Regions from separate parts of the Paracoccus sp. J39 genome, predicted to be linked through region 1. Evidence: riboswitches for the same ligand, from Rfam matches in the RefSeq annotation. Region 1 holds a riboswitch; the other holds the start of a gene.
The links. A riboswitch is a leader RNA that binds a small molecule or an ion and turns the genes downstream of it on or off. The one in region 1 is predicted to bind thiamine pyrophosphate.

Region 1 (7,928 bases):
GATCCTGCAGGAGGAAACCGGCATCACCCATGTCGTCGATCCGCTGGCGGGCTCCTATTACGTCGAAAGCCTGACCCATGAGCTGGCCGAGAAGGCCTGGGCGCTGATCGAGGAGGTCGAGGCCATGGGCGGCATGACCAAGGCCGTGGCCTCGGGGATGCCCAAGCTGCGCATCGAGGAAAGCGCCGCCCGCCGCCAGGCCATGATCGACCGCGGCGACGAGGTGATCGTCGGGGTGAACAAGTATCGGCTGGCCAAGGAAGACCCGATCGACATCCTCGACATCGACAACATGAAGGTGCGCGAGGCGCAGATCGCCCGGCTGCAGGCGATGCGCGCGGCGCGGGACGAGGCGAAATGCCAGGCGGCGCTGGACGAGCTGACGCGCCGGGCCAAGGAAGGCGGCAACCTGCTCGAGGCGGCGGTCGAGGCCGCGCGCGCCCGGGCCAGCGTGGGAGAGATCAGCATGGCGATGGAGAAGGAATTCGGCCGCCACCGGGCCGAGGTCAAGACGCTGGCCGGCGTCTATGGCGCCGCCTATGAGGGCGACGACGATTTCGCGCAGATCCAGCGCGACGTCGAGACCTTCGCCGAGCAGGAGGGTCGCCGCCCGCGCATGCTGGTGGTCAAGATGGGCCAGGACGGCCATGACCGCGGCGCCAAGGTGATCGCCACCGCCTTCGCCGATATCGGCTTCGACGTCGATGTGGGGCCGCTGTTCCAGACCCCCGAGGAAGCCGCGCAGGACGCCATCGACAACGACGTGCATGTGGTGGGGATCTCGTCTCAGGCGGCGGGCCACAAGACCCTGGCGCCGAAGCTGATCGCGGCCTTGAAGGACCAGGGCGCCGGCGACATCATCGTGATCTGCGGCGGCGTCATCCCGCAGCAGGATTACGATTTCCTGAAGAAGGCCGGGGTGAAGGCGATCTTCGGGCCGGGGACCAACATCCCCTCGGCGGCGCGCGACATCCTGAGCCTGATCCGCGAGGCGCGGGCGGCCTAGGCGCCCCGCCGGCAACGGCGCCTCTTGCCGGCGCCGTTGCATGGGTATTTGTGAAACAGAGAAGATGGCCAGCCGCCGCGCGAGGGATCGGGCCGCGGCTTCCAACCGGAGCAAGCCCATGATCATCCGACCTGCCGAGGAGCGCGACCTGGCCGCCATCCTGGATTTCTGGAACCCGCTGATCCGCGAGACCACGGTCACCTTCTCGAGCGAGGAGAAGACCGCGGAGGGGCTGGCGCGCATGATCGCCGGGCGCCGGGCGGCGGGGCGGGCGTTCCTGGTCGCCGAAGAGGCGGGCGAGGTGCTGGGGCTGGCGAGCTATGACCAGTTTCGCAGCGGCAACGGCTATGCGCATTGCATGGAGCACACCATCATCCTGGCGGCGGCCGCGCGCGGGCGCGGGGTCGGCCGGGCGCTGATGGCGGCGCTGGAGGATCACGCCCGCGCCGCCGGCGCGCATGGCATGATCGCCGCCGTCTCGGCCGAGAACGAGGCCGCGATCGCCTTTCACCGCGCCATCGGCTATGGGCCGGCCGGGTTTGTGCGGCAGGCCGGGCGCAAGTTCGGCCGCTGGCTGGACCTGGTGCTGCTGCAGAAGATCCTCTGACCGCGCCTTGCCTGTCGCCGGGCGCTGTGGAACACTCGCGCCCGGAACGCGGAGGCAGGATGGACGACGGACGGGGCAGGCGGATCACCGGCATCACCGGCGAGGGAGACCCGGTGCGCGATCCATCCGTCGGGGCCCTTCCCCCGGTCCCGCGGGACGCGGGCCGAGGCCGCAGACCCCCGCCCCCCGGCCGCATCGGTGGGCCATGGCGAGGATAGGCGCGCCGCCCGAGACCCATTACACCCTGCCGCCGGATTTCGCCGCCGCGCTGGGGCAATGCGTGGCGAATTTCGGCTGGCTGGAGGAGATCATCAAGCGCACCATCTATGCGCTCGACCGCGCCCGGCTGGCCGACGACCTGACCGAGGCCGAGCTGCAGACCTGGCTGACCCGCATGGGCGCCGTCGCCGATGATTCCATGGGCACGCTGATCGAGCAGCTGGACGCCGCCATGAGCCGCTATCCCGGCTTGCGCGACCGCAGCCGCATCACCGACCGGCTGGCCGAGATCCGGCTGCTGCGCAACCTGCTCTGCCATGCCTCCTGGCGTCCGACCGAGCATCGCGGGCGCTGGCATCCGGCCTTCGTCAGCACCAGGGGCGAGGTGCAGCGCGATCCGCTGGGCATCGACGACCTGAACCGCATCCGCGAGGAGACGGTCGAGATCGGCACCCGGGTGCTGCGAGTGATGCGCGCAACCGGCGTGCAAGGCTATTGGGCCGGGGACGACGAGGCGTAAGCCTTGCGTTGCAAGCCCGCGCGCCATCCGCTAACACCGCTTCGTCCATAGATAAGAGTTTCATATGTCCGCCCAGAACCAGGGGCAAAACGCCTCTCCGCTTCGTCTCGGCATCGCTGGTCTCGGGACGGTCGGCACCGGCACCGTCAAGATCATCCAGAAACACGCCGCCCTGCTGGGCCTGCGCGCCGGCCGGCCCATCGCCATCACCGCCGTCAGCGCCCGCGACCGGATGAAGAACCGCGACCTGGACCTGTCCGGCTATGCCTGGGAAGACGACGCCCGCGCCCTGGCGCTGCGCGAGGACGTGGACGTCCTGGTCGAGCTGATCGGCGGCGACGAGGGCATCGCCCGCGAGGCGGTGACCGCCGCGTTGCGCGCCGGCAAGGATGTGGTGACCGCCAACAAGGCGCTGCTGGCGATCCACGGCCAGGAGCTGGCGGAACTGGCCGAGGCCCATGGGCGGGTGATCCGCTTCGAGGCTGCCGTGGCCGGCGGCATCCCGGTGATCAAGACCATGACCGAGTCGCTTTCCGGCAACGAGATACGCCGCGTCATGGGGGTGATGAACGGCACCTGCAACTATATCCTGACCCGGATGGAAAGCGCCGGCCTGCCCTATGAGACGGTGTTCGAGGAGGCGCGGCAGCTGGGCTATCTGGAGGCCGACCCGACGCTGGACGTGGGCGGCATCGACGCCAGCCACAAGCTGGCCATCCTGGCCGCCATCGCCTTCGGCACCCGCCCCAGCTTCGACGCGGTCGAGATCGAGGGCATCGAGCGGGTCAGCATCGACGACATCCGCCGCGCCGCCGACATGGGCTATCGCATCAAGCTGCTGGGGGTGGCCCAGATGACCGGGCGCGGGCTGGAGCAGCGCATGTCGCCCTGCCTCGTTCCCGCCGACAGCCCCTTGGGGCAATTGCAGGGCGGCACCAACATGGTGGTGATCGAGGGCGATGCGGTCGGCCAGATCGTGCTGCGCGGCGCCGGCGCCGGCGAGGGTCCGACCGCCAGCGCGGTGATGTCCGACGTGGTCGAGATCGCGCGCGGCGTCAGGATGCCGAGCTTCGGCCAGCCGGCCGAGACGCTGGCCAGCCCGCAACCGGCGCGAACGGCAGTGCCGGCGGCCTATTACATCCGCCTGCAGCTGACCGACAAGCCGGGGGCGCTGGCCAAGGTGGCCTCGGTGCTGGGCGACAGCGGCATCTCGATCGACCGCATGCGGCAATACGGCCATTCCCACAGCGAGGGCATCGCGCCGGTGCTGATCGTCACCCACAAGACCACCCCCGAGGCCATCGACCACGCCATCGAGGCCCTGCCCCGCACCGGCGTCATCGCCGGCGAGCCGGTCGAGCTGCGGATCGAGGAGGTCTGATCCGGCGCTGGCCGCGCCCGCCCGCGCTGCCGGATTCGGGGATTTCTGCAACGAAGAAATGGCCGCGCCGGGTTCAGGCCGTGCCCAGGTGGCGCAGGCCGTGGGTCACGTCGGCCCGGACCGCCAGCCGCAACCCCGGCTCGTCCCCGGCGCGCAGCGAGGCCAGGATCATGCGGTGATGGCGCGGCGGCTCGTTGCGCTTGACCCGGCCGTAGAGCGCGCGCATGGTCGGGCCGAGCTGCAGCCAGACCGTCTCGACGATGGCCAGCATCGCCGGCGCCTGGGCGCGCAGGTAGAGCAGCCGGTGGAATTCCAGGTTGGTGCGGATATAGCCGATCGCGTCATGGCTTTCCGCCGCCTCGCCGATGGCGGCGTTGATCACCGCCATGCGCTCGATCAGCGCCTGGTGGGCGCGCGGCAGGGCGCGGGCGGCCAGTTCCGGCTCGATCAGCCCGCGCAGCGCCGCCAGTTCCTCGATGCGCTCGACCGAAAGCTCCGGCGTGGTGATCCGCCCCGAGGAGGAGAGCGACAGCGCCCCCTCGGCCACCAGGCGCCGCACCGCCTCGCGCGCCGGGGTCATCGAGACGCGATGCTCGGCGGCGATGCCGCGCAGGGTCAGGGCCAGGCCGGGCGGCAGTTCGCCCAGCATGATGCGCTGGCGCAGGTTGCGATAAAGCCGCTCATGGGCGGAACTTTCCGAGGAACGCGAAGCAGTCATGCGCCAGCTGTGATCACAAAACCGGGCGCCGTCAAGTCCGCACGTCAGAGGCGGAACCGCCAGGCCAGCAGCTCATGGCCGTGCCTGCGCAGCCAGGCGCGGTGGCGCGCGTAATCCGGCATCAGCCGCCCGGTCGCGGCCCAGAAGGCCGGCGAATGGTCCATATGCGCCAGATGCGCCACCTCATGCGCCGCGACATAGTCCAGCACCTCGGGCGGCGCCATGGCGAGGCGCCACGAGAACATCAGCCGTCCGTCATGGGTGCAGCTGCCCCAGCGCGAGCGCGTGTCGCGCAGCGCCAGCGCCCGGAAGCCGCGCCCCAGCGCCGCCGCGTAGCGGTCGCAGGCCGCGACCAGCCGGGCCTGCGCCAGATGCTTCAGCCAGGCCTCGACCACCACGCCGGCCGGCCGGGCCTGCGGCACCAGCAGCGCCTCGTCGGTCAGCTCGACCCGGCGCGTGCCTGCCGGAGTGATGCGGCGCAGCCGGCCCTCGACCGGCAGCAGCGCGCCATGCTCGGCAAGCTGCAGCGCCGGCATTTCGGCCCGGGTGCGGCGCAGCCACTCGGCCCGCGACTCGGCAAAGGCGCGGCCGTCCGAAAGGCTGGTGCGGCTGGGCAGGGTCAGCACCACCTCGCCCCCCGCCCGCGCCACGCGCAGCGTCATGCGCCGCGCCCGGGCCGAGCGCCGCAGCGTCACCGGAATGTCGCCTCCGACCAGAATCCTGTCCATCATGTCCCGCATCTTGCGATGGTCCGCCTGTTGCCCCATCTTTCCCCTGCACCGCCACCCGCCCGCAAGGGGAAAAGGCTTTGACAGCCCCGCGCGGCTATGGCAGGGGACAGCGGATTTACCTGAACGCGGCAGAAAAAGAGAATACCATGCCCAAAGAGGAATGGGGCACGAAACGCCTTTGCCCCCATTGCGCCACGCGCTTCTACGACCTGAGAAACGACCCGATGACCTGCCCCGCCTGCGGCGCAGAATTCACGCTGGAAAGCCTGACCAACGGCCGCTCGCGCTCGCTGATCTCGGAAAAGACCGCGGCGCGGGAAGAAGACCAGACCGATCTGGTCGATGACGAGGATCTGGACGACGACGCCGATACCGGCGATCTGGACGACGATCTGCTGGACGACGACGATGACGGCGACATGTCGCTGGACGACATCGCCGACGTGCCCGAGAGCGACGACGAATAAGCCCTCGTCCCGACTGGTCCAGGCCCCGGAACGCGACCCGCGGCCGGGGCCTTTCCTTTGGCGGCCGAAGATGCGGATCATCGACAGGCAGGCCATGCGCGCCATCCTGCTGACCCCGGACGACCGGGTGCTGCTGATGCGCGTCGATTACGGCACCGGCGACTGGTGGATCACCCCCGGCGGCGGCGCCGAGCCCGGCGAGACCGCCGAGCAGACCCTGCGCCGCGAACTGGCCGAGGAACTGGGCTTCGCCCTGCCCGCGCTTGGCCCGCTGGTCTGGCGCCGCCGCGTCGCGATGACGCTGCGGCAGCGACGCTGGCGGCAGTCCGAGGACTATTTCCTGATCGAGACCCAGGATTTCGTGCCGGTGATCCGGAACGCGCCCGAGGCCGGCGCCATCCGCGAATTCCGCTGGTGGAGCCTGCCCGAGATGCGCCATACCGGCGAGCGGCTGGCGCCGGCCGCGCTGCCGCGCATCGTGCTGGACTATCGCGCGAACGGGCCGCCCGGCAGCCCGCCCGAGATCGAGATCGTCGAGGATTGACCGTCAGGCCGCGTAGACCTCGTCGAAAAACGCCCGTTCCAGCGTGACGGCGCGCCGGAAGAAGTCGCGCGCCTGATCCGCCGCTCCGGGCCCGGCCCGGTCGAACTCCTCGCGCAGGAAGCCGACGAAATCCCGGAAGAAGGCATTATCGTGCAGCGTGATCCATTCGGCATGGACGAAACGCTCGGGCAGCGGCTGCGGCGCGCGGCTGGCCCAATCGAGGTAAAGCCCCTCGGCCACGTTCAACACCGCCAGCACGGCGGGATAGCTGCGCGTCGCCGCCGCCTCGCGCATCAGCGCCTGGAACCCCGCGGTGGGCGCGCTGTCGGGGGTGGCGGCGCGATCCGCCTCGTCCACGCCGAGCGCCGCGAAGGCGCGCAGGAAATAGTCGTTCTCCTCGCCCGAGACCATGCCGGCGAAACGCCCGAAGCGCAGCCGCGATTCGAAGCGGTCGGCCGAGGCGATGGCCGCGCCCAGAAGCGTCAGGAAGGCGTCGAGAAAGCGGTGATCCTGCACCAGGTAGCGCGCCATCGCCGCATCCGCGATGCTGCCGGCGAACAGCTCGCGTACGAAGCGGTGCTCGACGGCGGCGGTCCAGTCCGCGGCGCATTCCCGGCGCAGGGTTTCGAAAAAGCTCTCGGTCATCGGGGCCCTCATGGCTTGGGGCGAGACCGGGTTGCAGTTCGGCCTCGCGGTGAGGCCGGCAAAAGACAGGCGCATCCTTCCCATCCCTTCGCCGGCATGATCCGGATCAGGTTCGAAGGGTCACCGCGCCGCCCGTCGTCGGGTCGATCGAGGCCAGCGGTCTCTCAGCCCCTTGCCGGGACTCCCCTTGGTGGCGCCAGACTAGCGCGCGGCGCGGCGGCTGTCACGGCCTGCCCACAAGATCGTGAGCCGCGAAATCCGGAACCGGCCGGCTGCGGCGCGGCATTGCGTCTTGCAGCCGGGGGCGAGATGTTATCTCGTTGCCGCAGGGCGGGCGCTACCCGCCCGCAGTCAGGACCGGGACCATGACGACGGGCGAAATGCCGAAACCCACGACCGCGACAGAACTGAACGATCCCGCCGCCTCGCGGCAAAGCCCGAAACAGGTCGGCCTGCGCCTGCACCGGCCGCCGCTTCTGACCAATATCTCGGCCGCGCGCTGGCTGCTGCTGGCCATCGTGGCGGCCTCGATCTATTTCTTCCACGGCTTCCTGGTGCCGGTGCTGGCGGCCATGGTGATCGCGCTGGCCAGCTGGCCCCTGCGCGAGCGCGCCGCCCGCCAGCTGAACCTGGGCCGCACCGGGGCGGCGACGGTGCTGGTGCTGGTGCTGGTCTGCTTCCTGCTGATCCCCATCGCCATGGCGCTGATCTATGCCTTCCGCGAGCTGCGCGACTGGATCAACTGGGCGATCGTGGTCAACAGCTCGGGCGCGCCGACGCCGGGCTGGATGGTCGAGCTGCCGCAGGTCGGCGACTGGCTGGACGAGAACTGGCAGACCTATATCGGCCGGCCCGGCGGCATCAGCGAGATCGTGCAGCTGGTCAGCGGCTCGAATATCGGGGCGATCTATCGCGGCGCGGTGACGGCGGGGACGCTGGCCTTCCATCTGGCGCTGACCTTGCTGTTCATGCTGATTACCCTGTTCGTGCTGTATCGCGACGGCGACAAGATCGTGGCGCAGATCGACCAGGTCGGCCGCCGCATCCTGCCCGACCGCTGGAGCAGGCTGTCGCGCGTCGTGCCCGCGAC
Region 2 (7,928 bases), on a different contig from region 1:
CGACCGAGCCCTTCTTCACCACCAAGGGCAGCCAGGGCACCGGCCTGGGCCTGTCGATGGTCTATGACCAGATCAAGCTGTCCGGCGGCACGCTGCGGCTGGGCAATGCCGAGAGCGGCGGCGCCCGGGTCACCATCCGCCTGCCGCTGCGCGCCGCGCACCCGCATCTGGTGCTGCTGGTCGAGGATGACGACGCCATCCGCGCCCATATCCGCGAGATGCTGACCGCCCAGGGCCATTCGGTGATCGAGGCCGGCTCGCTCTCCGAGGCGCGCGGGTTGACCGACCTTCCCGGCCTGACGCTGATCCTGTCGGACCTGCAGCTGGGCGACGGTTCGGGCGCCGATCTGCGCGGCCGCGGCCTGCCTCTGGTGCTGATGACGGCGCTGCCGCCGGGCGATCCGCGCAGATCGGGGCTTGACGGACCGGTCCTGACCAAGCCCTTTGGCGACACCGAACTGGCCGTGGCCATGGCAGAGACCGATGACTGACGCCCCCTTGATCGCCATCCTCGACGACGAACCCGAAATCCGCCGCCTGCTCTCCGCGGCGCTGGAGGAGGCGGGCTTCCGCACCTTAGGCTTCGCCCGCGCCACCGAATTCGAGGCGGCGCTGCGCCGTATCCAGCCCGATGCCTGCCTGATCGACCTGGGCCTGCCCGACCGCGACGGGCTGGCGCTGGTGCACCGGCTGGCCAGCGAATCCGGCGCGGCGATCATCATCATCTCGGGCCGGGCGCAGGTGCAGGACCGGGTGACGGGCCTTGAGCTGGGCGCCGACGACTACATCATCAAGCCCTTCGAGCCGGCCGAGGTCGTGGCCCGCATCCGCGCCCGGCTGCGCAGGCCCCAGCGCGAGACCGGCGCCGGCCGCCAGCAGATCCGCTTCGCCGGATGGTCCGCGGATTTCGACCGCTACACCCTGACTTCGCCCGAGGGCGCCGAGACCCCGATCTCCCATGCCGAGGCCGAGGTCCTGCGGCTGTTCCTCGACAATCCGCGCCGGCTGATCTCGCGCGCGCAGATGCTGGAGACGCTGGGCGGCACGGCGGGCGAAAGCTTCGACCGGGCGATGGACGTGCGCATCTCGCGCCTGCGCACCAAGCTGGGCGAGGACCCGAAGAACCCGCGGCTGATCAAGACGATCTACGGCGCGGGCTATATCTTTCTGGCCGAACTGGGCTAGATTGCCCCCATCCTCGCGGAGATTGCCATGCCCACCGTCTATGTCCTGAACGGCCCGAACCTGAACCTGCTGGGCCAGCGCCAGCCCGAGATCTATGGCAGCACCACGCTGGCTGACGTCGAGCGCGACTGCAAGGCGCTTGGGTCCGAGCTGGGGCTGGACATCGCCTTCCACCAGTCGAACCACGAGGGCGCGATCATCGACCTGATCCACGAGGCCCGGCGGTCGGCCCAGGCCATCGTCATCAACCCGGCCGCCTTCACCCATACCTCGGTGGCGATCCTCGATGCGCTGAACGCCTTCGACGGGCCGGTGATCGAGGTGCATATCTCGAACGTCCACAAGCGCGAGAGCTTCCGCCACCATTCCTATGTCAGCCTGCGCGCCGAGGGCGTGATCGCCGGTTTCGGGGTCAATGGCTACCTGCTGGCGCTGCGCCATGTGGCGAAGCTGGTGGGATAGGGGGGCGGTAGGGGTGAGCCCATTTCTGACGCTCGGAGCACCCCATCGAACCGCAATAGTATCTAGGTGCGTGCAATCTGCTAGACGGAAACGCGATGACGTTTGAGGACCGCATTCGTTCCCTGACAATGCCGCGCCGCGGTGCATATCCGCGTCCTTGGATGACCGATACGGATCCCGATCAGGTCAAGGTCCTGATCGTCGGGGCCAGTTCGGCAAAAACCTTTCATTGCGCTGACGTGGGAACCCACGATCAGTTTCTGGACGCGCTATGGAATCGCAATGGTCGATCCTGCAGGGAGATGTATGATGCGGCCACCACCAAACCGTCAAAGACACGACCCAACTTAGCCCGGCTCTCCAAGATGCTGGCCGAACGCGGGCTAACCTCAATGCAGACGAACATTTCTTGCGCCAGTGCGCGCTATGATGCTGATCTTTCGGATGAAGACCGCGCTCATGGCACCGAAATATTCAAGGCCGTGCTCGAACACGTGCCGTGGCGCGCAATGATCGTCTACGGTGTCGGCGCGTCCAAACAGTTTGGTCGCGCTTTTGGCATGGCAATGCCGCAGGTGCCGTCGCCAGATTCCGCGCCCGTGCAGGTGAGCTTCCGAGAGCGGACGGTGTTTATATCGCCGACGCTAGCGCCGCCGAGATACCGCACTTCCGTTTGGCCGTATCTGGAGCGGGTGGTGGGGATCATCGCAAGCACCGTTTTGTAGTCACACCGATATCGATCATTTAACAGCAGCTTTCCGCAAAGCAGACCTGCTACCTGCCGGCCCTCTTCAAATCACCCCGCGCCGCGCCAGGTCCCGGCCCAGCGCCTCGGCGCCGGTAAAGTGAATCCCGTCCATGCCCAGCGCGCGGGCGCCCTCGACATTGGCCGGGCTGTCGTCGACGAAGATGCAGTCCCCGGGCCGCAGCCCGTTGCGGTCCATCAGCAGCCGGAAGATCGCCGGGTCGGGTTTCAGCACGCCGACCTGGCCCGAGACCAGGATATCGGCGAAGATCGCACCCAGGCGGGGATGCAGCTCCAGCGCATGCGGCCAGGTCTCGGCCGACCAGTTGGTCAGCGCATAAAGCGGCACGTCTCGGGCCAGCAGCGCCTCGGCCACCGCCCAGCTGCCGGGCACGGTCTTTTCGATGGTGACGGGAAAGGCCGCCAGATAGCCCGCCAGGTGCCGCGCCTCGTCGCCATGCTCGGCGCGGGCGGCGGCCAGCCCCTCGGCAAAGCTGCGCCCGCCGTCCTGCATCCGGTTCCAGCCGGGAAAGTCGATGCGGGCCATCCAGGCCTCGGCCTCGGTCCGGCTGGTGAAGACATCCGCAAAGGCCAGGACCGGATCCCAGTCGATCAGCACCCCGCCCAGGTCGAAGATCACGCTTTTCATCGCATCCTTCCCTTTCCACCGGGCCCAGATCGGCCGGAATTCCGGGCGGTGTAAAGCCCGAAACCGCCGCAGGCCGCCCGCCATCTTGCCCGGCCAGGCGGACAGATGCGTGACACCCCGCGACGGACCGGCGGCGCTCGGCCCTTGCAAAGCGGGACGCCGGGGCCTAGTGTCGCGCGAAAGACTCATACACTTGGGGAGCCCCGCACGGGGCTGAGAGGTGCCGGGCACCGACCCATCGAACCTGATCCGGGTCATGCCGGCGTAGGGAAGGGTAGAGTGATGCGGCCCCGCAATTCCCGGTCCGCCACCCATCCGCCCCACGTCCCCATGCCCGGCCAAAACGAAAGGCGGGCCATGTCGGGATTGCAGCCCCATCCCATCGCGCTGACCATCGCCGGCTCGGACAGCGGCGGCGGCGCCGGGATCCAGGCCGACCTGAAAAGCTTCTCGGCCCTCGGGGTCTATGGCGCCTCTGTGATCACGGCGATCACCGCGCAGAACACCCGCACCGTCGCTGCGGTCGAGCCGGTCAGCCCCGCCATGGTCGCGGCGCAGATCGACGCGGTTTTCGGCGATCTCGAGGTGCGCGCGGTCAAGATCGGCATGGTCGGCGGCGCAGATGTGATCACAGTCGTCGCCGACCGGCTGGCGGCGCTGCTGGCGGACAATCCGGTGCCGGTGGTGCTGGACCCGGTGATGGTGGCGAAATCCGGCGACGCGCTTCTGCCGGACGATGCCGTCTCGGCGCTGCGCGAGCAACTGATCCCGCTGGCGACGGTGCTGACCCCGAACCTGCCCGAGGCGGCGCGGCTTCTGGGTCGCCCCGCCGCCGCGACGCCCGAGGAAATGCGCGAGCAGGGCGAGGCGCTGCGCGCCCTGGGCGCCGACCATGTGCTGATGAAGGGCGGCCATGCCAGCGAGGACGCCTGTACCGACCTTCTGGTCGGGCCGCAGCCGCTGGTCCTGACGGCCCCGCGCCAGCAGACGCCCAACACCCACGGCACCGGCTGCTCGCTGTCCTCGGCCATCGCGGCGGGGCTGGCCCAGGGCATGGCGGTGCCCGATGCCGTGACCCGCGCCCATGGCTGGCTGCAAGGCGCCATCGCCGCCGCCGATGAGCTGGCGGTGGGGCTGGGCCACGGCCCGGTGCATCATTTCCACGCGCTCTGGAGACGGACATGACCGCGATCACCATCCTGGGCGCCGGGGTGATGGGGCTGTGCATCGCCACCGAACTGGCGGCGCGCGGCACTCTGCCCCGGATCATCGACCCGGCCGGCAAGCCCGGCGCGCAGGCCTGCAGCTGGCGCGCCGGCGGCATGCTGGCGCCCTATTGCGAGGCCGAAAGCGCCGAGCCGGCGGTGCTGCGCCTCGGCCTTGACGCCGCCGACTGGTGGCAGGCGAATGGCGCCGAGGTCATCCGGCGCGGCACGCTGGTCCTCGCCCCCTCACGGGACCGGGCGGAACTCGACCGCTTCGCCCGGCTGACCCAGGCGCATCAGCCGGTGAGTGCCGAGGAGATCGCCGCGCTGGAGCCGGAACTGTCCGGGCGCTTCCCGCGCGGGCTGCATTTCGCCACCGAGGCGCATCTGAACCCGCGCGCCGCGCTGCTGGCCCTGCGCGACCGGCTGGAGGCGCAGGGCGTCGCCATCGAGACCGAGGGCACGCCCGCCGGCCTGATCGTCGATGCGCGCGGGCTGGCGGCCCGCGACCAGCTTCCCGACCTGCGCGGCGTGCGCGGCGAAATGCTGGTGATCCGCTGCCCGGAAGTGACGCTGACCCGCACCATCCGCCTGCTGCATCCGCGCATCCCCCTGTATCTCGTGCCGCGCGGCGAGGGCGTCTACATGATCGGCGCCACGATGCTGGAAACCGGCGGCAAGTATCGCGTCACCGCGCGCTCGGCCGTCGAGATGCTGTCGGCCGCCTATGCCCTGCATCCCGGCTTCGCCGAGGCCGAGATCCTGGAGCTTGGCTCGGATGCGCGGCCCGCCTTTCCCGACAACCTGCCCCGCCTGCGCCGGCGCGGCGGCACGCTTTACGCAAACGGCCTTTACCGCCACGGCTATCTTCTGGCCCCCGCCGTGGCCCGCATGGCCGCCGATTACCTTCTCGAGGGCCGGAAACCGGAGTTCATGGATGAAGATCACCCTTAACGGAGAGGCGCGCGACCTGACCGGCCCGACCGTGCAGGATGCGCTGGCCGAGATCGGATTGGGCGCGGCCAAGGTGGCGACGGCGCTGAACGGCGCTTTCCTGCCCGCCGCCGCCCGGCCCGCAACCACGCTGAAGGATGGCGACGCGCTGGAAGTCGTGGCGCCGATGCAGGGGGGCTGAGATGCCGGTCTTTTACGGAACCGAAGTCGCAAGCCCGCTGATGCTGGGCACGGCGCAATACCCCTCGCCCGCGATCATGGCCGAGGCGTTCCGCGCCTCGCGCGCCGGCATCGCCACCGTCAGCCTGCGGCGCGAAGGCGGCGAGGGCCAGGATTTCCACCGCCTGATCAAGGAGCTGGGCATCCCCGTCCTGCCCAATACCGCCGGCTGCCATTCGGTGCGCGAGGCGGTGACGACCGCGCAGATGGCGCGCGAGCTGTTCGAGACGCCCTGGATCAAGCTGGAAGTGATCCGCGACGACGACACGCTTTGCCCCGACGTGATCGCGCTGGTCGAGGCGGCGCGGCTGCTGTCCGAGGACGGCTTCCAGGTCTTTCCCTATTGCACCGAGGACCTGTCGGTCTGCGGCCGGCTGCTCGATGCGGGCTGCCAGGTGCTGATGCCCTGGGGCGCGCCCATCGGCTCGGGCCGGGGGCTGAACAATCCTTACGGGCTGCGCAGCCTCAGGGCGCATTTCCCCGATGTGCCGCTGGTGGTGGATGCCGGCATCGGCCTGCCCAGCCACGCGGCGCAGGCGATGGAGCTGGGTTATGACGCGGTGCTGCTGAACACCGCGGTCGCCAAGGCCGGCGATCCGGTGGCCATGGCCCGCGCCATGGCGCTGGCGATCGAGGCCGGGCAGCTGGCGCATGGCGCGAACCCGATCGAGGCCCGCGACATGGCCGCGCCTTCCACCCCCCTCTTCGGCATGGCGGTGCTGGGATGAGATTGCCGCGCTTCTACCCGATCTTCGACAGCAGCGACTGGCTGCGCCGCGCCCTGCCTCTGGGCGTGAAACTGGTGCAGATCCGCATCAAGGACCAGCCCCCCGCCCGGCTCTTGGGCGAGCTGGCGCTGTGCCAGGAGCTGTGCCGCGAACATCGCGCCACGCTGGTCGTCAATGACCACTGGCAGGCCGCCATCGACCTGGGCTGCGACTTCATCCACCTGGGGCAGGAGGATCTGGATACCGCCGACATTCCGGCGATCCGCAAGGCCGGGCTGCGGCTGGGCGTCTCGACCCACGACCATGCCGAACTGGACCGGGCGCTGGCGCTCAGGCCCGATTACGTCGCGCTGGGACCGGTCTGGCCGACGATCCTGAAGAAGATGAAATGGGAACAGCAGGGGCTGGACCGGGTGCGGGAATGGCGCAAGCTGGTCGGCGCGACGCCGCTGGTCGCCATCGGCGGCGTCACCCCGGACCGTGCGCGCGAGGCTTTCGCCGCCGGCGCCGACCTGGCCTCTGCCGTGACCGACATCACGCTCAACCCCGACCCCGAGGGCCGCATCCGCGAATGGCTGCGGGTGGCGGCATGAACCGCTATGTCCGCCAGATGGTCCTGCCCGAGGTCGGCGCCGAGGGGCAGGAGCGCATCGGCGCCGCCCATGCGCTGGTCGTCGGCGCGGGCGGGCTGGGCGTGCCGGTGCTGCAATACCTGGCCGGCAGCGGCATCGGCCGCATCACCCTGATCGATCCCGACACGGTCGAGGAGACCAACCTGCACCGGCAGCCGCTCTACCGCATGAAGGATATCGGCCAGCCCAAGGTCCGCGCCGCCGCGCAGGCCGTGGCCCGGCTGAACCCTGCGGTGGAGATCGAGGCGCTGGCGGACCGGCTGACCCCCCTGAACGCGCCGGCGCTGGTGGCGGCGGCTGATGTGGTGCTGGATTGCGCCGACAGCTATGCCGCCAGCTACACGCTCTCGGACGCCTGCCTGGCGGCAGGCAAGCCGCTGATCTCGGCCTCGGCGCTGGGGCTTGCGGGCTATGTCGGCGGCTTCTGCGGCGACAAGCGGCAGGGGGGCGCCCCCAGCCTGCGCGCCCTGTTCCCCGACCCGCCCGACAGCGGCCAGACCTGCGCCACCGCCGGCGTGCTGGGCCCGGTGGTCGGCATGCTGGGCTGCATCCAGGCGCAGATGGCGCTGCGGCTGCTTCTGGGCACGACGCCCTCGCCGCTGGGCGAGTTCATCCGCTTCGAGAACGGCCGCTTCACCCAGTTCCGCTTCGACGCCGCGCCCGAGGCGACCGGCCCGCGCTTCATCGCCCGCGAGGAGATCCGCGAGGACGATCTGGTCATCGACCTGCGCCCCGAGGAGGAGGCGCCGCGCAAGGCCACGCCGGACGCGTTGCGCATCCCCGGCTACGGCACCACCGGCCCGCTGCCCGACCCCGGCCAGCGCGCGGTGCTGGCCTGCCGTTCCGGCCTGCGCTCCTGGCGTGCCGCCGACGCCCTTTCGCGCCGCTGGGACGGCGAAATCACCCTTCTTGCCCTTGGAGACGACGATCGATGAAACATCTGACCCTTGCCGCCGCCTTCGCCCTGCTGGCCCAGCCCGTTCTGGCCCAGGACAAGGTCACGCTGATCCTGGACTGGTTCGTGAACCCCGACCACGCCCCGATCATCGTCGCCCAGGAAAAGGGCTTCTTCGCCGAGGAGGGGCTGGAGGTCGAGGTCGTCGCCCCCGCGGATCCCGCCGACCCGCCGAAACTGGTCGCCGCCGGCAA

Region 2: it holds a riboswitch for thiamine pyrophosphate, as region 1 does, so the genes downstream of both, thiD (bifunctional hydroxymethylpyrimidine kinase/phosphomethylpyrimidine kinase) here and L632_RS0105830 (TenA family protein) in region 1, are expected to answer to the same signal.

Annotation. Positions count from the first base shown of each region.
Region 1 covers NZ_JAEN01000004.1:184,488-192,415, reverse strand. Annotated here, with positions in the region: gene scpA (methylmalonyl-CoA mutase) at 1-1,006, shown strand, start outside; gene L632_RS0105865 (GNAT family N-acetyltransferase) at 1,125-1,613, shown strand; gene L632_RS0105860 (hypothetical protein) at 1,819-2,352, shown strand; gene L632_RS0105855 (homoserine dehydrogenase) at 2,417-3,733, shown strand; gene L632_RS0105850 (GntR family transcriptional regulator) at 3,807-4,451, opposite strand; gene L632_RS0105845 (M48 family metallopeptidase) at 4,496-5,179, opposite strand; gene L632_RS0105840 (FYDLN acid domain-containing protein) at 5,329-5,649, shown strand; gene L632_RS0105835 (NUDIX hydrolase) at 5,720-6,193, shown strand; gene L632_RS0105830 (TenA family protein) at 6,197-6,838, opposite strand; TPP riboswitch at 6,905-7,036, opposite strand; gene L632_RS0105825 (AI-2E family transporter) at 7,204-7,928, shown strand, end outside.
Region 2 covers NZ_JAEN01000003.1:268,471-276,398, reverse strand. Annotated here, with positions in the region: gene L632_RS0104815 (PAS-domain containing protein) at 1-491, shown strand, start outside; gene L632_RS0104810 (response regulator transcription factor) at 484-1,185, shown strand; gene aroQ (type II 3-dehydroquinate dehydratase) at 1,213-1,647, shown strand; gene L632_RS24235 (hypothetical protein) at 1,743-2,372, shown strand; gene L632_RS0104795 (HAD family phosphatase) at 2,439-3,041, opposite strand; TPP riboswitch at 3,226-3,329, shown strand; gene thiD (bifunctional hydroxymethylpyrimidine kinase/phosphomethylpyrimidine kinase) at 3,399-4,226, shown strand; gene L632_RS0104785 (FAD-dependent oxidoreductase) at 4,223-5,200, shown strand; gene thiS (sulfur carrier protein ThiS) at 5,184-5,381, shown strand; gene L632_RS0104775 (thiazole synthase) at 5,383-6,147, shown strand; gene L632_RS0104770 (thiamine phosphate synthase) at 6,144-6,740, shown strand; gene L632_RS0104765 (HesA/MoeB/ThiF family protein) at 6,737-7,714, shown strand; gene L632_RS0104760 (ABC transporter substrate-binding protein) at 7,711-7,928, shown strand, end outside.